One region of the Terrabacter sp. Soil811 genome, then DNA from elsewhere that is predicted to be linked to it. Evidence: riboswitches for the same ligand, from Rfam matches in the RefSeq annotation. Region 1 holds a riboswitch; each other region holds the start of a gene.

What was found. A riboswitch is a leader RNA that binds a small molecule or an ion and turns the genes downstream of it on or off. The one in region 1 is predicted to bind S-adenosylmethionine.
Region 2: it holds a riboswitch for S-adenosylmethionine, as region 1 does, so the genes downstream of both, ASH01_RS06015 (cysteine dioxygenase) here and ASH01_RS24050 (putative leader peptide) in region 1, are expected to answer to the same signal.
Region 3: it holds a riboswitch for S-adenosylmethionine, as region 1 does, so the genes downstream of both, ASH01_RS19995 (aminotransferase class V-fold PLP-dependent enzyme) here and ASH01_RS24050 (putative leader peptide) in region 1, are expected to answer to the same signal.
Region 4: it holds a riboswitch for S-adenosylmethionine, as region 1 does, so the genes downstream of both, metX (homoserine O-acetyltransferase MetX) here and ASH01_RS24050 (putative leader peptide) in region 1, are expected to answer to the same signal.

Annotation. Positions count from the first base shown of each region.
Region 1 covers NZ_LMSX01000008.1:707,164-712,569, forward strand. The annotation lists gene ASH01_RS13650 (hypothetical protein) at 1-604, shown strand, start outside; gene ASH01_RS13655 (class I SAM-dependent methyltransferase) at 703-1,524, opposite strand; gene rpsA (30S ribosomal protein S1) at 1,697-3,208, shown strand; SAM riboswitch class IV at 3,493-3,605, shown strand; gene ASH01_RS24050 (putative leader peptide) at 3,639-3,722, shown strand; gene ASH01_RS13665 (amino acid ABC transporter permease) at 3,880-4,959, shown strand; gene ASH01_RS13670 (amino acid ABC transporter ATP-binding protein) at 4,956-5,406, shown strand, end outside.
Region 2 covers NZ_LMSX01000002.1:63,712-69,117, reverse strand. The annotation lists gene ASH01_RS06030 (NAD(P)H-dependent oxidoreductase) at 1-551, opposite strand, end outside; gene ASH01_RS06025 (NtaA/DmoA family FMN-dependent monooxygenase) at 548-1,972, opposite strand; gene ASH01_RS06020 (LLM class flavin-dependent oxidoreductase) at 1,986-3,212, opposite strand; gene ASH01_RS06015 (cysteine dioxygenase) at 3,209-3,766, opposite strand; SAM riboswitch class IV at 4,013-4,125, opposite strand; gene ASH01_RS06010 (hypothetical protein) at 4,181-4,480, shown strand; gene ASH01_RS06005 (hypothetical protein) at 4,593-5,406, shown strand, end outside.
Region 3 covers NZ_LMSX01000011.1:204,375-209,780, reverse strand. The annotation lists gene ASH01_RS20005 (ribonuclease J) at 1-502, shown strand, start outside; gene ASH01_RS20000 (endonuclease/exonuclease/phosphatase family protein) at 504-1,583, shown strand; gene ASH01_RS19995 (aminotransferase class V-fold PLP-dependent enzyme) at 1,662-3,059, opposite strand; SAM riboswitch class IV at 3,096-3,221, opposite strand; gene ASH01_RS19990 (FtsK/SpoIIIE family DNA translocase) at 3,423-5,406, shown strand, end outside.
Region 4 covers NZ_LMSX01000008.1:453,549-458,954, reverse strand. The annotation lists gene ASH01_RS12595 (RNA polymerase sigma factor) at 1-700, opposite strand, end outside; gene ASH01_RS12590 (universal stress protein) at 1,040-1,438, opposite strand; gene metX (homoserine O-acetyltransferase MetX) at 1,603-2,862, opposite strand; SAM riboswitch class IV at 2,878-2,992, opposite strand; gene ASH01_RS12580 (DUF4192 domain-containing protein) at 3,075-4,766, opposite strand; gene ASH01_RS12575 (YkvA family protein) at 4,928-5,406, opposite strand, start outside.

The sequences.
Region 1 (5,406 bases):
CATCGACCAGCTCACGGTCGGTGCCGACCAGGTGCACGGTGGCACGTCCCAGGTGGCCAAGGGCGCCAAGGACCTCGGTGCGGGCGCCTCGAAGCTCGCCGACGGATCGAGCCAGGTCGCCACGGGTGCGGGCCAGCTCGATGCCGGCGTCGGCAAGCTCGCGGACGGCGCTGGGCAGCTCGACGACGGTGCGGGCAAGCTCAGTGACGGTGCCGGCCAGCTCTCCGACGGTCTCGCCGACGCGGCGGACGGAACGAGCCAGCTCGCGGCCGGTCTGACCGACGCGGCGGCCGGTGCGCCCCAGCTCAAGGACGGCGCGCAGCGTCTCTCCGACGAGGGCACGAAGAAGCTCGTCGCTGCCGGCAAGGCCACGGCCGCCGACTACGGCGAGAAGTACGCCCTCATCGAGGTCGGTGCCCAGCGCGCCAAGGCCGAGGGGATGGCCTACGGCGCGCCCACAGGCGCCATGGGCGCCACGGCGTACTCGTACGAGCTCGCCGGTGTCGACGGGCAGGGCTCAGCGAACCTGGGTCGGGCCGCAGCGGCGGCCGGTGTGTTCGGTTTTGCCGGAGGCGCGGTTCTCCTGAGGCGCCGCTTCCTCTGACCGCAGAGCGACGACGGCGGCCACGGATCCCTTCGGGGTCCGTGGCCGTCGTCGTGCATCCGGTGCATCCGGTGCACGGTCGTCGCGGGTGGCCGTCGTCAGTCGGGCTTGCGGCAGACGAAGATCGCCGTGCCGGGGATGACGCGTCCGCGCAGGGGAGACCATCCGCCCCACGGCTCGTCGTGCCCCTCCGGCCACGCGGGCTCGACGAGGTCGACGAGGACGAGCCCGGCCGCCGTGATCTCCCGTACCCGGTCGCCCACCGTGCGGTGGTGCTCGACGTAGGTCGCGTGGCCCTCGTCGTCCTGCTCGACGTAGGGCGTGCGGTCGAAGTAGGAGTGGCGCGCCGTCAGCCCGGCCGGCCCCGGGTCGTCGGGGAAGGCCCACCGCACCGGGTGGGTCGTCGAGAAGACGAAGCGCCCACCGGGGCGCAGCACGCGGGCGGCCTCCGCCATGACGACGTCGGAGTCCGCGACGAAGGGCACGACGCCGTATGCCGTGAAGACGGTGTCGAAGGACGCGTCGGCGAAGGGGAGGGCGCGTCCGTCGCACTGGGCGAACGGCACGCGGGTGGCCGCGTCGGGGCTGTCGCCGAGCGCTGCGTTGACGGCCACGCCGGTGGCGACCATGCCGGCCGACAGGTCGGTGGCCACGACGGTCGCGCCGTGGGCCGCGAGCCAGCGGGAGCACTGCCCCGAGCCGGCGCCGATCTCGAGCACGACCTGGCCGGCCGGGTCGCCGAGGAGCCGCGCCTCCTCCTCGCGCAACCGCTCCGGCCCCCAGACGAAGTCCGTGTCGCCGAGGAACGACCCGTGCTCGACGTAGTACGACGCCGCCTCGCCGTCCCACCACGTGCGGTTCGCGGCGGCGGTCTCGTCCGGGGGAGCGGGACGGCGGGTGGCCTCGGTGGGCGTGCTCACGGCATACGTGCTCTCTTTTGACCGGCTGGTGACAGCGCGGATAGGATTGCCGAGCACACCCGTGTGCGCACGATCAATGTTGCACCTGTCCACAAGGCATCGAGGCGCGGGCCGTCAGGTCCACCGCCCCGAGGTCCCCAATCTAACTGTCCACAATCGGAGTTCCTACTACATGACTGCCAACACGGTCGAGAAGACCGCGCCTGAGATCGCCATCAACGACATCGGCTCTCAGGAAGACATCCTTGCGGCGATCGACGCCACCATCAAGGACTTCAACGACGGCGACATCGTCGAGGGTCGCATCGTCAAGGTCGACCGGGACGAGGTCCTGCTCGACATCGGCTACAAGACCGAGGGCGTCATCCCCTCGCGCGAGCTGTCCATCAAGCACGACGTCGACCCGGGCGAGATCGTCAAGGTCGGTGACGAGGTCGAGGCCCTCGTCCTCCAGAAGGAGGACAAGGAAGGCCGTCTGATCCTGTCCAAGAAGCGTGCGCAGTACGAGCGCGCCTGGGGCACGATCGAGAAGGTCAAGGAGGAGGACGGCGTCGTCACCGGCACCGTCATCGAGGTCGTCAAGGGTGGTCTCATCCTCGACATCGGCCTCCGCGGCTTCCTGCCCGCCTCGCTCGTCGAGATGCGTCGTGTCCGCGACCTCCAGCCGTACGTCGGCAAGGAGATCGAGGCCAAGATCATCGAGCTCGACAAGAACCGCAACAACGTGGTCCTGTCGCGCCGTGCCTGGCTCGAGCAGACGCAGTCCGAGGTGCGCACGACGTTCCTCAAGGAGCTCCAGAAGGGCCAGGTCCGTTCGGGCGTCGTGTCCTCCATCGTCAACTTCGGTGCGTTCGTGGACCTCGGCGGCGTCGACGGTCTCGTCCACGTCTCGGAGCTGTCGTGGAAGCACATCGACCACCCGTCCGAGGTCGTCGAGGTCGGCACCGAGGTCACCGTCGAGGTGCTCGACGTCGACATGGACCGTGAGCGTGTCTCCCTGTCGCTGAAGGCGACGCAGGAGGACCCGTGGCAGCACTTCGCTCGCACGCACGCCATCGGCCAGGTCGTCCCCGGCAAGGTCACCAAGCTCGTCCCCTTCGGTGCGTTCGTGCGCGTCGAGGACGGCATCGAGGGCCTCGTCCACATCTCCGAGCTGGCCGAGCGCCACGTGGAGCTGCCGGAGCAGGTCGTCAACGTCGGCGACGAGATCTTCGTCAAGGTCATCGACATCGACCTCGAGCGTCGTCGCATCTCGCTGTCGCTCAAGCAGGCCAACGACCAGGCCGTCGCGGCGTCGGAGTTCGACCCGACCCTCTACGGCATGGCCGCCGAGTACGACGAGCAGGGCAACTACAAGTACCCCGAGGGCTTCGACCCGGAGACGAACGAGTGGCTCGAGGGCTTCGACGCCCAGCGCGAGAAGTGGGAGCGTCAGTACGCCGACGCCCACGCTCGCTGGGAGGCCCACAAGGCCCAGGTCGACGCCGCGACGAAGGCCGACGCCGAGGCTGCGGCCAACGCCGGCTCCGCGACGTCGTACTCGTCCGCGACCGGTGACGTCGCCGAGGCCGGCGACGCCGACCGCAGCGAGCGCGCCCCGCGCAACGCCCCGGCCCCGGTCGAGGGCACGCTGGCTTCGGACGAGGCGCTTGCTGCGCTTCGTGAGAAGCTGACGGGCAACTGACGCCAGTCACTGCTTGGAGCGACACGCTCTGAAAGAGCCCCGGACCCTGTGGGTCCGGGGCTCTTTCGTGTCCGCTGTCTCAGGATGCAAGAAGGCTTCAGGTTTATTTCCGACTGAATTACTAGGAATTGATTGGCCGAAGCATCGCGGTGATCACACGAATGATGTTGTGGCACATGGCAATTCGCTCGACAGGCGGTGCGGGGTAGAAGCCCCAAGCAGGGGAGAATGCGCCCATATCGGCGATTGACGGGGCGTCGGCGGGCTTCGTAGTGTCATCGACAGGTCAAGAGTTCCAGTGCCAAGCCCCGGCTCGCTGGACAGCAACCCTCCACCGCGGCGGGGTGCTCCGGGTGAGGACCAGGCCGTCGCCAGCAGGCGACGGCAAGCGCGGACTCGAAGTGGTCGGGTCCAGGACCGAGGAGCCGACATGGCGCGCACGACGAGCACCCACCTCGTGCTCCGCCGCCACGTCGACCTGCTCCGCGTGTCCAGCGCGCTCTGTCGTCCCTGACGACGTCCTGGCCGCCGAGACCTCGGCCGGCCGGTCGGCGCCCGGCCCAACGGTGACCCCGGGGGGCCCGGACGCCAGCACGCACCCACGCGGCCGCCGCCGCTCCCCGCCACCCGTTCGGTGACGGGTGCCCGAGCCATCCCTCCAGGAGCCTCACGTGCCATCCCTCTCCACGGTCCGGCGCTCAGCGCCGCCGACCACCACATCGTCATCGTCGTCCTCGCCGCCTTCGCCGGCCGAGCCCACGGCGGGAGCGTCGACGTCCGCCCTCTCGGCCGCCCCGGCGCGGGCAACCCACTCGGTCCCGCCGTCCGGAGGCGGGCCGGTCCTCACCGTCGTCCCGCGCCGCAACCCGTGGACGTGGGTCGGCGTCGCCGGCGTCGGCCTGCTCCTGGCGATGTTCGTCAACGGCCTCGTCACCAACCCCGGCTGGGACTGGGCGACCTTCGGTCGCTACTTCGCCACCGAGACCGTCATCCGGGCTCTCGGCACGACGATCCAGCTCACCGTCCTCGGGACCGTGGCCGGCTTCGCCCTGGGGCTCGTCCTCGCGGCCATGCGACTGTCGTCCAACGCGTTCCTGCGGACCGTCGCGTGGGCCTACATCTGGGCGTTCCGGTCGATCCCGCTCATCGTCCAGCTGCTCTTCTGGTTCAACATCGCCTACCTCTACCAGACGATCAGCGTCGGGCTGCCGTTCGGGCCGTCCTTCGGCAGCGTCGAGACCAACGACCTCTTCGGGGCCCTCGGCGCCGCGGTGCTCGGGCTCGCCCTGCACCAGGCGGCCTACGCGGCCGAGATCATCCGCGGCGGCATCCTCTCCGTCGACGAGGGGCAACGCGAGGCGGCCTCGGCGCTCGGCATCCCGCGGCGCCGCCAGTTCGCGAGGATCGTCCTGCCGCAGGCGATGCGCTCGATCCTGCCCAACGCCGCCAACGAGGTGATCAGCCTCTTCAAGGGCACCTCGATCGTCTCCGTGCTCGCGATCCCGGAGCTCTTCTACCAGGTGCAGGTGATCTACGGCCGCAACTCCCGGGTCGTGCCGCTGCTCCTCGTGGCGACGGTCTGGTACATCATCCTCACGACGCTCCTGTCGATCGGGCAGTACTACGTCGAGCGGCACTTCGCCCGAGGCAGCGCCCGGTCGCTGCCGCCCACACCGCTCCAGCGGCTCCGGGCCCGGTGGGCCGGCATCGCGACCCAGGCAGCGCGTCGTCCCGAGGAGGTCGCCCGATGACCGCCGCCGTCGACCTCCGCGGCGTCACGAAGTCGTTCGGGGCCCACCGGGTGCTCGACGACGTCGACCTCGAGCTGGCGGAGGGCACCGTCACGGTCGTCCTCGGACCGTCGGGGTCGGGCAAGTCCACGCTGCTGCGCACCATCAACCACCTGGAGAAGATCGACCGGGGTCAGGTGCGCGTCAACGGGACGCTCATCGGCTACCGGCAGGTGGGTGACCGCCTCCACGAGCTGCCCGAGCGCGACATCCTGCGCCAGCGCAGCCGCATCGGCTTCGTCTTCCAGCAGTTCAACCTCTTCCCGCACCTCACCGTCCTCGAGAACGTCGTCGAGGCGCCGGTGTCGGCGCAGCGCCGCAAGCGCTCCGAGGTCGAGGTCGAGGCCAGGGCGCTGCTGGAGCGAGTCGGTCTGGCGGACAAGGCGGCTGCCTACCCACGTCAGCTCT
Region 2 (5,406 bases), on a different contig from region 1:
GCATACGTCCCCACCCAGCGGCGGACGTGCTCTTCCTGGTCGGCGACCTCGCTCTCGAGCAGCGCAACGGTGGGCGTGGGCACGTCGGCACCGAGCTCGACGAGGAGGTCGCGCAGCGCGGTCGCGACGGCGTCGCGGTGAGCGGGGGCGCTGGCGATCGCCACCGGCACCGCCGCGACCCCCGCGAGGTCGCCTTGGCTCAGGTGGTCGAGAAAGAGCTTGAGCAGCCCGCTGTAGGTCGCCTTGTACGTCGGGGTCGCCACGACGAGCAGCCCGGCGCGCCTCACGACACCGAACGGGTCCTCGACGGGAGCCGAGGCCCGCGCCACCTCGGCCCCGAAGGTGACGCCGACCGCGTCGCCCAGCTCGATGACGACGGGCACCCCCAGGCGTATGCCGTCCGGCGCGGCTCGTCCGTCCGCCTCCACCGTCTCGGCTAGCGAGCGCACGACGAGGTCCGCCAGGGCTCGCGTGCGCGAGCCGACCCGCGGGTTGCCGACGAGCTCGACGACCTCGACCACCGTGCCAGCGGCCGCAGGCGTCGCCGTCACGCGCTCGCCCTGACGCCGGTCCGCAGGGGCTCGGCCGACGCACCGTGAGCGGCCGACACCCCTGTCCCCCAGTCGGATGCGGGCCGCGCTGGCCCCAGGCCGAGGTGATCCCGGAGGGTGGCACCCTCGGCGTAGTCGCGGCGCAGGACGCCGCGCTCCTGCAGCAGCGGCACCACCCGGTCGGCGAACTCGTCGAGTCCGCCCGGGGTGATGTGCGGGACGAGGATGAAGCCGTCACTGATCTCGGTCGCGACGGCGTGCTCGAGGGCGCGGGCCACGGTCTCCGGTGAGCCGACGAAGGTCTGGCGACCGGTCAGCTCGATGACGACCTCGCGGATGCTGAGCCCCTTGGCCTCGGCCACGGCTCGGTAGCGGGCCGCCTCGGCAGCGGGGTCACCGACCTGCCGGGCGCGGCCGCGGACGATCGAGGACGCGTCGGAGACGATCGGGTCGACGGTCGGCAGCGGGCCGTCAGGGTCGTAGTCGGACAGGTCGCGGTTCCAGACCTGCTCGAGCAGGAGGATCGCCGTCTGCGGGCTCACCTGCTGGCGCCGCACCTCGGCCGCCCGGGCGACGGCCTCGGCGTCGGTGTCACCGAGCACGAACGTGGCAGCCGGGAGGATCTTGAGGTCGTCCGGCCGCCGGCCGTAGCGCTCGAGCCGTCCCTTGACGTCGCGGTAGAACTCGCGCGCGCCGTCCCCGGTGGAGTGGCGGCTGAAGATGGCGTCCGCACTGCGCGCTGCGAGCTCGCGGCCGTCGCTCGAGTCGCCGGCCTGCAGGACGACGGGATGGGCCTGTGGGCTCCGGGGCACGGTGAAGCGGCCGGCGACGTCGAAGTGCTTGCCGCGGTGCTCGAAGGTCCCCGCGGAGGCATCGGACAGGAAGTCGGCCCCGTCCGCCCGCACCGCGTCGACCGGCCAGGAGTCCCACAGCTCGCGGGCCGTCGCGATGAACTCCTCGGCGCGCTCGTAACGCTCGGCGTGCGGGAGGAACCCTCCGCGCCGGAAGTTCTCACCCGTGAAGGCGTCGGAGCTCGTCACGACGTTCCACGCGGCGCGTCCTCCGGACAGGTGGTCGAGGGTCGCGAACTGGCGCGCGACCTCGTAGGGCTCGTTGAACGTCGTGTTGATCGTGCCGGCGAGACCGAGGTGCTGCGTCACCGCAGCCAGCGCGGCGAGGACGGTGAACGTGTCGGGCCGGCCGACGACGTCGAGGTCGTGGATCCGACCTCGTTGCTCTCGCAGCCGCAGCCCCTCCGCGAGGAAGAGGAAGTCGAACCGGCCGCGCTCGGCCGTCTGCGCGAAGTGGGTGAACGACGACAGGTCGATGTGGCTGCCCGAGGCCGGGTCGCTCCACACCGTCGTGTTGTTGACCCCCGGGAAGTGGGCGCCGAGGATGACCTGCTTGCGGTGCTGCGTCATGGGAGCTCCCTTCTCACGCCGACGCGGCGGCGTAGCGGTTCACGGCGACGGACAGGCCGAGGCGCTCGCGCAGCGTGCCGGGGTCGTATGCCGTCCGGAAGGCCCCAGCGCGCTGGAGCGCGGGCACGAGCTCGTCCACGACCGCGGTGAGGTCGCCCACGACGACGGCCGGACGCAGCCGGAAGCCGGCGTAGCCGACGTCGTGCCAACGGAGCAGGAGCGACGCGAGGTCGGCAGCGGTGCCCGTGAAGACGTGGGCATCGGACGTCAAGGGCGACCCCGCGGCCTCGTCGAGCCGCCGTCGCCGGGTCCGGGCTGCGTCTGTCGTGCTCCCCAGGACCACGACGAGGTCGGCGAAGACCGTGAGGGGACGGGCGTTGCGCCCGACCCGCGCCTCTGCCCCTCGGACCTCGCCGAGGATGCTCGCGGCCTGCTCGTCGTCGTGCGGCGTCACGAAGACGACGTCCGCCGACCGGGCCGCCAGCTCGTACGGGATCGTCTGGTGCGCCAGGGCGGTGACGACGGGCTGCCCCTGTGGTGGTCGCGGCGTGATCGACGGGCCTCGGACGCTGAAGTGCCGGCCCTCGAAGTCGACATGGTGCAGCCGGTCCCGGTCGACGAACCGCCCGGTCGTGACGTCGCGGATCTCGGCGTCGTCCTCCCAGCTGTCCCAGAGCCGCCGGACGACCTCGACGTGGTCGGCAGCCTCGTCGAAGCGCTCGCGCACGGCAGCGCGGCCCTCGGGACTGGAGGCGAGGTCCCGTCGGATCGGGGGGAGGGTGCGACGACCGACGTTGCCGGTCTCGCCGCGTGTGCCACCCACCTGCACCCGCCAGCCAGCACGACCGTGGCTCACGTGGTCGAGGGTGGCGACGGCCTTGGAGACGTGGAACGGCTCGGTGTGGGTCGTCGTGACGGTCGGGACGAGGCCGACGTGCCGCGTCAGGGGCGCGACCGTGGCTGCGACGAGGAGGGCGTCGAGCCGCCCGCGCACCTGGTCGGTGCGCGTGTCGACGTCGTCGGAGAAGGGGTCCGCCGACTGGAGATCGAGACTGTCCTCGATCGTCACGAAGTCGAGCAGGCCGCGTTCGGCCGTGGTGGTGAGGTCGGCCCAGTAGCGGGCGGTGAGGAGGTCGTCCGGCCGCGCACCAGGCTCGCGCCACGCTGCCGGGTGCCATCCCGCACCGTCGAGGGCGACGGCGAGGTGGATCGGCGTGGCGTTCGGAGTGAGGCCAGTCACCAGTCGACTCCCTTCTGCTGCAGCTCGATCGGCCGGAGGTTCGTGCCGGTGAGCGCGTACGTGGTCATCTCGGTGAGGCGCGGGGAGTACACGTGCAGGCTCACCGCCGGGTCCGGGCCCTCGTTGCTCACGTGGTGCACGTAGCGATGTCCGAACGTGCGCTGCTGGCCGGGCCGCAGCCGGCCGACGTCCACACCGACCTGCGGGGTCCGGTCGGGACCGTCCAGATCGGCGACGCGCTCGCTCAGCTGTCCCTGCAGGACGACGAACGAGCCGGCGCTCTGCCCGTGGTCGTGCCACTCCGTCGCTTGGCCGGGGAGCCAGGTGAGCAGCCAGGCCTCGTGGTCGGGCTCGGCGGCGATCCGGGCGTAGTAGCGGCTGATGGGGTCGAAGTCGACGAGGCCGGCCCAGAGGGCACGGTCGCCCGCGAGGCGCCGAGCCGTCTCCGCGAGGTTGACGGCGGTCCGTGGTGCGAACGTCGATGGCGTCCCGGTGCCGGGCGCAGAGAGCGTGGTGAGGGCGGTGGTCCGGTCGGGGCGGGTGCGCAGAGGCATGGCAAGGCTCCTGAAGGTGTGCGGGTGGGTCGAGACGGACTACGGGGACGCCGCGCGCCACAGCAGGACCCAGTGGGGCTGCCGACACTGCGCATGCGGTCGTCTGGTCGTCAGTCCCGACAGAGGGCGCTGCTCACCCGGGAGAGGTCGACGTGCCGGCGGCGGTGAGCCCACAGGGCGTGGCCGCGGGATCGCCGTTCGGTGGTGTGCGTCATGGGAACCCTTGTGTCCGTGGGGCCCTCGTCGAGCCCGCGCTTGCGTCGACCGAGGGGTCGACGCCTGGTCCTCACCCGGGGCACCCCACCGCGGAGGAGGGTTGCCGCCCAGCAAGCCGGGGCTTGTCGCTGGGACTCATGACCTGCAGAGAAGATAACATACCTATTTGGTAGGGATAGCGGGCGACCACTCCCTGAGATGCCACCGAGGCCACGGACCGTCGGGTTCCTCGTCGTGACGGTGCTGCCCGCTGGTGACGTCAAGGACACCGCGTCAAAACTCGTCGACCCGGTGCTCGTCATCGTCGTGTCACTCATGGTGCTCCCGGCCCCGGTCGGCTTCGTCCGGACCATGCTGCGCGAGCTGCTCGAGATGAGGCCTCCCCCCGAGATCGAGCACCCGGCCCGTCAGGCCGTCACCGAGCGGCTGCGCCACCTGAGTGTGGCCACCTGGATCAACGTCGAGCTCTCCTGCGACCCCGCCTGGCAGCAGGGCTGAGGGGGTCTGCAGATCGGTGCCGATCACCCACGGAGGGGGAATCGGCACGCCCCGCTCCCCCGGCACGATCGGGAGACGACCAGCCCGCCACCACGAGGAAGATGAGGCCGCTGTGAACCCGGTGCTCGCGTTCGTCATCGTCATGCTCGTCTGGACCGTGAGCGACCTCGTCGCGAAGAAGACGAGGTCGCTGCTGTCCTCGCTCTTCGTCGCTTCGATCATCTTCTTCGTCGGCTTCCTCACCGACATCTTCCCCGAGGACCTCCTCGCGAGCTCGAGCCTGCTCGCGCTCGCCGGCGTCGTCGTCGGCTTCGTCATCGTCCACCTCGGCACCATGATCAGCCTCGACGACTTCAAGAAGCAGTGGAAGACGCTGCTCGTCGGCATCGCCACTGTCATCGGCATCGGACTTGCCCTGCTGCTGGCCGGATTCATCTTCGGGCCTCGGATCACGGGCTCCGCGGCCGACGGCTATGCGCAGGCTCTCGACTTCGTGATCGCCGGCACCGGCGCCTTGAGCGGGGGCACCATCTCGGTCCTCATCGTCCAGGAGGCGGCCCTCGGCGTCGGCCTGACGAGCATCGCCGTCTTCCCCGTCCTCATCGCCGCGCTCCAGGGGCTCATCGGCTTCCCGCTCACCTCGATCATCCTGCGCCGCGAGGCCGCCCGGCTGAAGGAGGAGTACCGAGCGGGCACGCTGGCGCCGGTGGTGGCCGCGGGGGCCGCCGCCGCCAGCGGCGGGGGCGATGGCGGCGGCAGCAAGGGCGACGCCGGCAGCAGCGGGGACGGCGCCACGCCGCCCGCCGAGCCCGTGCCGGAGACGAAGCTGCCCGGCGCCCTCCGCACGACGGCCGGCACCCTCTTCATCGTCGGGGTCGTCGTGCTCATCAGTCTGGGCATCAACAACGTCACCGACGGCATCCTCA
Region 3 (5,406 bases), on a different contig from region 1:
CCTTCCCGTGCACGGCGAGTGGCGGCACATGTATGCCAACGCCCAGCTCGCCATCGCCTCCGGCGTCCACGAGGACAACGTCGTGCTCGCCGAGGACGGCGTCGTCGTCGACCTCGTCAACGGGGTCGCCGAGGTGACCGGTGTCGTCGAGTGCGGCTACGTCTACGTCGACGGCAGCAGCGTGGGCGGCGCCGACGAGGCGCTGCTCAAGGACCGTCGGATCCTGCGCGACGAGGGTTTCATCACCTGCGTCGTCGTGCTCGACGCGGCCACCGGCAAGATCGCGAGCGGCCCGGAGATCACGGCCCGCGGGTTCGTCGAGGACGACGAGATCTTCCAGCAGGTCATCCCCAAGGTCGAGCGGGCCATCGAGGAGGCCGTCGCCAAGGGTGTCCGCGACGACCAGCAGCTCCAGCAGGTCATCCGGCGCGCGGTCGGCTCGTGGGTCGGTGGCAAGATCCGCCGCCGGCCGATGATCATCCCGGTCGTGCTGCAGGCCTGACGTGACGGTGCAGGAGGCCGACCGGGGGCACCTCGACAGCGACGACGGCCACGACGGGCCCTCCGGTCGTCCGGGGGAGCCCGCCGAGTCGTCGACGCGGGAGCCGGCCGGGCGTCGTCCCCGCCGGCGCTGGGTCGACGTCGTCATCGGCGTCGTCCTGCTCGGGCTCGTCGCCGTCGGGGCGCTGCGCTGGTACGACTCGACGGCATACGTCGTCGTCGTGCTCCAGACGGCAGGGCCCTTCGTCGTCATCGGCCTGGGCCTGCTCGCCGTGGCGACGCTCGTGCTACGGCGGTGGTGGATGCTCGTCCCCGTCGTCGTCGCGCTCGTCGTGGCGGCGACGGTCGCGGCGCCGGCCTTCCGGGCCACCTCCTCGCCGAAGGCCGACCGCGACCTCACGGTCATGTCGGCCAACGTCTGGATCGGGTCGGCCAACGCCGGCCAGCTCATGGACGCCGTGCGCTTTCACTCCGTCGACGTCCTCGTGCTCACCGAGGCGACGCCCGCGATCCTGCGGCGGCTCGACGCCGAAGGGGCGGCCGACTACTTCAGCCAGCGGGAGGGCGTCGCCCGGGCCAGCACCTACACGGGGACGATGGTCCTGTCGCGCTACCCGCTCTCGGTGCGCAGCCTCGGCACCGACCCGGCGCTCGAGGGCACCCGGAGCGTCCAGCCCGAGGTCGACGTGACCGTGCCCAACGGCACGGTGCGTCTCAAGGTCGCCCATCCCACGGCGCCCTTGCGCGGTGACACCGTCGAGTGGCGCGCGGGCCTGCGGGCGCTCCAGTCGTGGAAGCAGCGTCTCGACGGCGACGAGCTCCTCGTCATGGCCGGCGACTTCAACGCCGGCTTCGGCCACCCCGGCTTCCGCGACCTCGCCGCGGGCCTCGACGACGCGCAGCGCACCGACGGACAGGGGTGGGTGCGCACCTGGCCCTTCGCGGGCAACCGGCTTCCGGCCTTCGTCCAGCTCGACCACCTGCTGAGCCGCGGCCTCACGGTCGTCGAGGCCGGGCAGGTGGCTCTCAATCGCGCCGACCACGCCGCGGTCTGGGCGAGCTACGCCCTGCCGGCGCGCTGACCCGACCCTGAGCGTTCGAGCGCACCGACCGCGCGCCCGCGCTCGGGCACGGACCCGCTCAGCGGCGTACGTCCGCGGTCACCAGGGTCGCTCGACCTCGACGTCGCGCGGGTCGGTGCCCTCGAGCGCCCATCCGGTCTCCGTGAGCGACCACTCCGCGTCGGTGCCCTGCTCGACGAGCCGCGCGACGGCGGCGACGAGACGCTCGACGCCCTCGAGCGTGCTGCCGAGGCCGATGCTGGCGCGGACCGCGGTGGGGGAACGCTCGCCCCACGGGTCCTCGAGGAGCTCGTCGACGAGCAGGTGGGCGCAGAACTTGCCGTCCCGCACGCCGATGCCGTGCTCGACGGAGAGGACCTGCGACACGAGCGAGGAGTCCCAGCCGTCGATGGTGAAGGCGACGACGCCGACCCGGTCGCTGTCGTCACCGAAGATCGACAGGACCTCGACGCCCGCGACGTCGTCGAGTCCGGCGCGGAGCCGCTCGAGGAGGCGGGTCTCGTGCTCCTCGATGGCGTCGCGGTGCCGGCTGATCGTCGAGCAGGCCGCGGCGAGGGCGATGGCTCCGATGACGTTGGGGCTGCCGCCCTCGTGGCGCGCCGGCCCGGTCGCCCACGTGGTGCCGTCCTCGGTCACCGAGCGCGTCGCGCCGCCACCGAGCAGGTAGGGGTTGCCGGCGTCGAGCCAGTCGGAGCGCCCGGCGAGGACGCCCGCGCCGTAGGGGGCGTACGTCTTGTGCCCCGAGAACGCGACGTAGTCGGCGTCCCACGCGGCGAGGTCGATGGTGCGGTGCGCCGAGAGCTGGGCCGCGTCGACGGCGATCCGGGCGCCGTGCTCGTGCGCCAGGGTGGCGAAGCGCTCGACCGGCCAGACCTCTCCCGTCACGTTCGAGGCGGCCGCGACGACGACGAGGCGGTGGCGCGACGGGTGGTCGGTCAGCGCCTCCTCGAGCAGCGCGTGCGCGTCCTCGACGGTCTGCGGGACGGGGAGGCGCACGGTGCGGAAGCGGCCCCAGGGCAGCAGGGTCGAGTGGTGCTCGGTGCCGAAGACGAAGACCGTCGTGCGGCTCGGCAGCGCCTTGCTCAGCAGGGCCCACGAGTCGGTCGTCGTCCGGGTGAAGATGACGGAGTCGCCCTCACGCGCGCCGACGAAGGCGGCGACCTCGGCGCGGGCCTGCTCGTACCACGCGCTCGTCAGCCGCGAGGCGAACCCGGCGCCGCGGTGCACGGAGGAATAGGTCTCGAGGGCGCGGTCGACGGCCGCCTGGACCGTCTCGAGCGCCGGCGTCGAGGCCGCGTGGTCGAGGTTGGCGTATGCCGTGTCGCCGTGGAGCGTGGGCACGCGCAGTCCGGCGCCGACGACGGTGGGCAGGGTGCGCGCCTCGGGCACGACGTGCAGGGCGCGGGTGCGCACGACGGGTGCGGGGGAGCCGCCACAGAGGGAGGCCGCTGGGTGCGTCGAGGGAAGGACCGACATGGGAGTGCTCCTGGGTCATGGGACCCACCCGGTGCAGGTCCGCGCTTGCCGACCTCGATCACGCGTTCAGACCGAGGGTGGCCTGGTCGTCACCCGGAGCACCCCACCGCGGAGGAGGGTTGCTGGCCAGCGAGCCGGGGCTTGTCACTGGCACTCATGACCTGCGCACGACGATAAAGGGGTCGGTCACCGGCTGTCCACCGGTCGGTCCCCGGGTGTCGCGATCTGAGACGCCGACCCCGCCGGGGACCTCGCGGGACGGTGACGGGCGCGCCCACGGCATACGGCAGCCGCGTCCGACTGGTCAGCCCTGTTGCGCGTGTGACGCGTGAGTTCAGCGGTGCGTTGACGTACGGTGCGAGCATGGCGTCACGTCCGTCCACCAGCCAGCGCTCGAGCTCCGCCGCGGCCACCCGCGCCAAGGGGTCCGCGGGCAGCGCCTCGTCACGCCCTCCCGCAGCCCGGGGCGGCCGGCCCGCGCAGCGCAAGCCCGCGGCCCGCAAGCCCGCCGCCAAGACCGCGTCCAAGACGCGGGGCGGAGGCCTCCCCTTCCCGTTCGGCGCGATGCGCAACACCTGGATGGGCGTCTCGCACATGGCCGGGGGAGCGGTGCGCCGCGTCGGGCACAGCGCCGCCGACCTCGAGCCGGAGCACCGCCGCGACGGCATCGGCTTCGCGCTCATCGCGCTCGCCGTGGTCGTCGCCGCGCGTGAGTGGTGGGGCGTCTCCGGCACCTTCGGCCAGGTGGTGCACGCCGTCTTCGCCGGCACCTTCGGCCGCGTCGCCTACGCCGTCCCGCTCGTGCTGCTCGCCCTCGGCCTGCGCATGCTTCGAGCTCCCCAGGACGACGCGGCGACCAACCGCGTCGTCGTCGGCACCATCGCCCTGACCTTCGCCGCGTGCGGTCTGTCGCACCTTGCCGACGGCATCCCCAACCCGCCCGACGGCGCCGACGGCATGCGTGCCGCCGGCGGCATCCTCGGCTTCCTCGCCTCGAGCCCGCTCGCGGCGGCCGTCTCGACCTACGGGGCGCTCGTCCTGCTCGTCCTGCTCGGTCTCTTCGGCCTGCTCGTCATCACGGCGACGCCGGTCAACATGATCCCGACCCGCCTGCGCCAGCTGCGCGCCCTCGTCATCGACCGCGACCACGTCGACGAGCAGCCCGACGAGGCGCTCGACGCCCCTGCCGCAGCGGTGAAGCGCGCGCGCCGCAAGGCCGTCGACCTCGCCGACCGCGACGGCGACGAGGCGTTCCGCCAGGCCGCGCAGAAGGCCCTCGAGGACGAGGCGACCACGCAGCTGCGACCCGGCGAGAAGCGCCCGACGCCTCCCGGGCTGCTGGCTCCCCGTCCCGGCGGCGAGAAGGGCGGCGAGAAGGTCATCGACGCCACCGACCCGAAGACCCTCGGGGCGCCCGACACGAGCAAGGTCGGACCCAAGGCCGAGCTCATCCCCCCGCCCATGTCCGACCTGCCGGCTCGCGTCGAGCAGCTCAGTCTCGGCGGCGACATCACCTACCAGCTGCCCGACCACGCGATGCTGACGCCGGGGCCGCCGCACAAGACGCGCAGCGAGACCAACGACCGCGTCGTCGAGTCGCTGACCAACGTCTTCGACCAGTTCGACATCGACGCCGCCGTCACGGGGTTCACCCGCGGCCCGACGGTCACGCGCTACGAGGTCGAGCTCGGCTCGGGCACCAAGGTCGAGCGCGTCACCGCGCTCTCCAAGAACATCGCGTATGCCGTTGCCTCGGCCGACGTGCGCATCCTCAGCCCCATCCCGGGCAAGTCCGCCATCGGCATCGAGATCCCGAACCTCGACCGCGAGAACGTGTCCCTCGGCGACGTGCTGCGCAGCAACACGGCCCGCACCAACGAGCACCCGATGGTCATGGGTGTCGGCAAGGACGTCGAGGGCGCCTACGTCATCGCCAACCTCGCGAAGATGCCGCACCTGCTCGTCGCGGGCGCCACCGGATCGGGCAAGTCGAGCTTCGTCAACTCGATGATCACCTCGATCCTCATGCGCTCGACGCCCGAGGAGGTCCGGATGATCCTCGTCGACCCGAAGCGCGTCGAGCTGACGGCCTACGAAGGCATCCCGCACCTCATCACGCCGATCATCACCAACCCCAAGAAGGCCGCCGAGGCCCTCGCGTGGGTGGTCAAGGAGATGGACCAGCGCTACGACGACCTCGCGGCGTTCGGCTTCAAGCACGTCGACGACTTCAACAAGGCGGTCCGCGCCGGCAAGGTCAAGCCGCTGCCGGGCTCGGAGCGCCAGATCACGACCTACCCGTACCTCCTCGTCGTCGTCGACGAGCTCGCCGACCTCATGATGGTCG
Region 4 (5,406 bases), 250 kb from region 1:
TGACGACCTGCTGGGCCGGGGCGTCGTCCTCGTCGTCGTCACGGATGACGAAGCCAGACTCCTCGGTCTCCTCGGTCTTCGCGGCGGCTGCGGGGGTGGCCTCGTCACCGTCCTCGGCGTCGTCGTCCACGTCGACGGGCTCGACGACGACCTCCTCCAGCTCGCCGACCGGTGCGTCCTCGGGCTCGGCGTCGTCACCGGCAACGACGGTGCCGTCGGCCGACGTCGTGGCCTTCTTCGCGGCGGTCTTGCGGGTGGCGGTCTTCTTGGCAGCGGGCTTTGCGGCCGCCTTGGCGACACCGGCGTTCGTGGCAGCCTTCTTGGCCGTGCGGGCCGCGGCCGCCTTGGGGGCGGCGGCCGCCTCGTCGTCGGTGGCTGCGGCGGCACGGGCCGGCGCCGCCTTGGCCGTCGTCTTCTTGGCGGCGGTCTTCGTCGTCGCGGTCGTCGTCCGCGTCGCGGACTTCGTCGCCGCGGCGGTGGTGCTGCGTGCGGTGGCCACAGTGCCTCCCTTGGTCCCTGTTCGGGTCTTCTTCGTCGTGCTGGAGTGCGGCGCGTCGACGACGATCTCGATGTCGTGGGCCTCGAGGGTCGTGAGGACCGGCTTCATCTGCTTCAGGTCGAGTCCTGCATCGACCTGGGCGCGCGCGATCTCCGTCCCGGTGATGGTGCCGCTGCTGCTGCCCTTGACCAGGAGCTGCATGATCGCCTCGTGCTGGAACACCTTCGGCAGGGTCTTGGGAGCTCCAGCGGTTGTTGCCTTAGGCACGGATGCAGTCGCCTTTCGTCACAGGTCTCGTCTGATGGTCGACCCGAATCCGGGCATGCACCATCACAACGAACGAGAATGGGGGTTGGTGCCGGAAGAGCTTGGCCTGTCGGAGTCGATCCCTGTTTCGAGCTCTCGGTGCGCCTCGTGCGATCCGGTACTCGGACATTATAAAACGGCGTACGCCCTCCGAGCGAACGCGCGTCCAACCCGCGTGCCGCGAACGGGCGTCCGGCCCGCACGAACCGGGCCGGACGACGTGCCGGAGAGGGCTCAGTCGCCCTTGACCGCGAGCACCGGGCAGCTCGCGTCGAGCAGGATGCGCTGCGCGTTGGACCCGAGGATCAGCTTGCCGACCGGGCTGCGGCGACGCAGGCCGATGACGATGAAGTCGGCCTTCTCCTCCTCGGCGACGGAGATGAGGTCCTCGGCGGGGTCGTTGCCCCGGACGAGCTGGCGCACCTCGTGCTCCAGGCCCTTCTCCTCGAGGAGCGTCTGCACCCGGGCGAGCTCGCTCTCGAACTGGCTGGCCTCGTTCGCGTCGAAGTCCTTGCCGCCCCGGTGGGAGCTGATGACGACGAGCTTCGCTCCACGCAGGACGCACTCCTCGGCGGCTCGCTTGAGCGCCGCGCGACCTTCCTTGGTGGCGACATAACCAACGACGATGGCCACTTTCCCGGACCTCCTTGGGACGGAAACAACCAGTGCTCGCACCGTACCCGATTACGAGGCGTCCGGCGCGTCCCGCGCGAAGTCTCACCGCGGCGTCGGCGACGCGGACGACGAGCGTGCGACAGCGCCGCCTGTCGGCGAACCGGCCCGGCGCGCAGATGGGTTCAGTCGCGGGGTCGTTCGAGCGCCTCACGGACGATGCGACCCACCTGGTCCTCCTCGATGAGGAAGCCGTCGTGCCCGAACTCCGAGGTGATGTGTGCGCGTCGGGACCCCGGCAGGGCGGCGTGCAGCTCGTCGGAGAGCCGGGGCGGGTAGAGGCGGTCGGTGTCGACAGAGACGATGGTGCACTCGGCGCGGACGCGCTCGAGGGCGGCCTCGAGCCCCCCGCGGTCGCGCCCGACGTCGTGCGAGTTCATCGCCTCGGTCAGCACGACGTAGGAGTTGGCGTCGAAGCGCCGGGCCAGCTTGCCCGCGTGGTGGTCGAGGTAGGACTCGACGGCGAACCGGCCGCGGTCTCCGGCGCGCAGCGGGTCCTCGCCGAGCTGGGCCTCTCGTCCGAAGCGGGTGCCGAGCTCGGTCTCGGTGCGGTATGTGATGTGGGCGATGCGGCGAGCCAGGCCCAGGCCGGTGTCGGGTCGCGCGTGGCCCTCGTAGTAGTCGCCACCCGCGTAGTCGGGGTCGTTGCGGATCGCCAGCAGCTGCGGCTGGCACCAGGCGATCTGGTCGGCGGTCGCGTACGCCGTCGACGCGAGCACGATGCAGCGGTCGACGTCGTCGGGGTGCGTCACGGCCCACTCCACCGCACGCATCCCACCCATCGAGCCGCCGACGACGGCCGCGAGGCGGCGGATGCCGAGCCCGTCGAGGAGGCGTCGCTCGACGGCGACCTGGTCGCGGACCGTGACGTAGGGGAAACGGCTGCCCCAGGGTCGACCGTCGGGCGCGGGGCTCGCGGGGCCGGTGCTGCCCTGGCACCCGCCTAGGACGTTGGACGCGATGACGAACCACCGCTCGGGGTCGACCGGTCCGCCGGGCCCGATGAGGGCGTTCCACCAGCCGGGCGAGGCGTGTCCGTCGCCGGCCTCACCGAGGACGTGGCTGTCGCCGGTCAGTGCGTGCTCGACGAGGATGACGTTGTCGCCGGCCTCGTTGAGCCGGCCCCACGTCTCGTAGGCGATGCGGACGTCGGGCAGCACTCCCCCGCGCTCGAGCTCGATGTCACCGACGTGGGCGAACTGCCGCCGCCCGACCGGGTCGCCGTCACGCCAGGCGCCGTCGGGCCGGCGGGGCTCCGGTGCCGTCGGGTCGACGTGGCTCGTCGCCGCACGGTCCCTCGTCGCCGAGTCGCCGGTCTGGCCGGTGCCAGCGGTCCCGGGCCGCGCACGGCGACGGGTGCTCTGCGTCCGGTGGGTGACGGTCATCGGGGTACTCCTCGGTCCTCGCGCTTGCACGCACCCGGGGACGGGGCGGCCTGGTCTTCACCCGGGGCACCCCACCGCGAAGGAGGGTTGCCGACCAGCGAGCCGGGGCTTGTCGCTGGTACTCATGACCTGCTCCAACCATACGCGAGGCCTCGCGGAGAGGCCGCGCGCCGTTCCACGACATGGACGGACGGCGCCGCCGCCGGAGACGCTCAGGCGCACTCCCGTGGCCGGAGTCCGACGTCGAGGGCGTGCCGCAGCAGCCGCCCCAGCCCGTCCTCGGGCTCCAGCTCGAGCGCACGGTCGACCGCGACCCCGGCGCGCGCACCGTCGCCGCACCACCACGCCATCGAGGCGAAGAGCGCCAGGACGGGAACCGCATGATCCGCCGGCGTGAGTCGGCAGACCTGCTCGAGGCGGGACAGGACGAGCCGTGGCGTCGCAGCCTCGTCCCACTCCTCCCAGCCGCTCGGGTCGGTGCCGTCACCGAGCCACGACTCGGGAGCCGCGTCGGGCGCTGCGGCGAGGCCGGCCCGAAGGTCGAGCGAGCGCGGTTCGTCCCGGTCCACCGACGCCTCGAGCGCCGCGAAGGTCCCGACGGCGTCCAGCTCGTCCAGCACCCGTCGTGCCTCGAAGACGTCGCGCCGCGGCTCGCCATCGTCCTCGTGGTCGTCCTCTTGGTCGTCCTCGTGGTCGTCCTCGTGGTCGTCCTCGTCGCTGTCGTTGTTGTCGTCGCCGGGGTCCTCGTCGTCGGTGTCGTCGTCGTGCCGGTCCGACGACGGCGGCCCGGCAGCCAGCAGCTGCAACAGCGCTCGGAGCGCGTCGGAGTCGCCCTCCTCGAGGTGTTCCTGCACGGGCGTCCCCGACCCCTCCGCGGTGTCGGGGTCGCCCGGCTCCGCGCCCGATCCCGGGGAGCGACCGGGCTCGGCGCCGTCGGGTGTCGGGACGCCGGCCGTCTCGTGGTCGCCCGCGGCCGGGGCGAGCCGGAGGTCAGGACCGAGCAGCACCCCGAGGAGGGCTGCGAGGTCGTCGGACAGGAAGTCGGCCGAGGCCATCCCGGGGCAGAGCCACGCCAGCAGGGCGTCATGGAAGCGCGGGTCACGGAGCGGACCTACGAGGGACGGGAGCCAGTGCTCGACGCCGTACCCCTCGATCTCGCCGTGCAGCACCCCTCCCCAGGCCACGAGGGAGTCGTGGACGAGGAACTGGCGGGCCGTCGGGTCGCCGCCGTCGAGGACCCCGAGCGCCGCGCCGGGTCGGCGCCCCCGTCCTGCCGGTCGACGGCGGCGACCCCGGGCGGGCTTCCGGTCCGTCCGGCTCGCCCGGGCCGGCGTCCTGCTGAGGGAGCCACCGGCTGCCACATAGCGGCGCTGCCAGTCGTCGATCGCGGCGGCAGCGAGGTCGTGCCGGGGCTCCGTGGGGGCGAGCGGCTCGACGAGCCTCGCCAACCCCTCTCGGTCCGCCAGGACGGAGTGCCCGAGCGCCACGTAGCTCGCGACGGCCGGCACGTCCGCCTGCTCCGGGAGGAGCCAGCCCTCCGAGGGGCAGCAGTCGCACCCGACCGAGCGCCAGCGCCCCTCGAGGACCGCGAGTCGCTCCCGGACGACGACCCGGTGGTCCTCGACGCCCGTGGCGAGCGCCTCGAGCAGGGCCAGCGACTCGTCGCGCACCTGCTCGAAACCCACGAGGGCCACCGACGACGGGGAACCCTGGAGCAGGGTCGGCACCGTCTGGGCGGCGGCCTCGGCGGCCAGGGTCTCGTCGACGAGATCGAGCCGCGCGACGAGCCCGAGCCGCTTGCCGTGGAAGCACACCACGACGACACTGCGCTCCGGCTGGAAGCCCAGGTGGAAGGGGATGATGGTCAGCAGCTCGGCCGGCCCGGACAGTGAGATCTTCGGCATGTCCCGAGCCTCGCGGCACGCACCGGGGACCGGCAGACCCCGATCGGCTCCTGTGGACCGAGTGCCTTTCGTGTCAGGGGGTGTGGATCGCGGACCCAGCGGCCGGGTTCACCGCACGCAGCACGGCGCAGCAGTACGCCGTGTCGCCGAGTGCGCTGGGCTCAGCGCTCGAGGCGCTTGCGCACCGACTCGAGGACGTAGTCGGTCGCGGCCTGGCGCGTCCCTTCCGGAAGTCGCGCCCGGTCGTCCCGACCCCGCCCGGGGTCACTGCTGGCGGACCTGCCCCTGACACGCGTGACGCGGCTGACGATGCGGCGGGGTGCAGCAGCCCCGGTGCTGTCACGGTCGCGGCGCAGTCCGTCCTCGGCACCTCCGGCCCACGCCCGGGTCGTCGGATCGCCCGGCACCGTGACCGGCTCACCGTGCACCGTCGTGCGCGACGCCTCGGTCGCCGGATCGCCACCCGGCGCCCCGCTCGCAGAACCACGCCGGGGCCGCGGGCGGTGCAGACCCTGACCGACCTCCCAGGCGATGAAGCGCTCGGTCTCCTCGAAGAATGCCTTGACCGCCCAGGAGATGACGACGGCGTCGTCGGCCGCGCCGATGACCGGCAGGACCGCCTCGGGCAGCAGGTCGACAG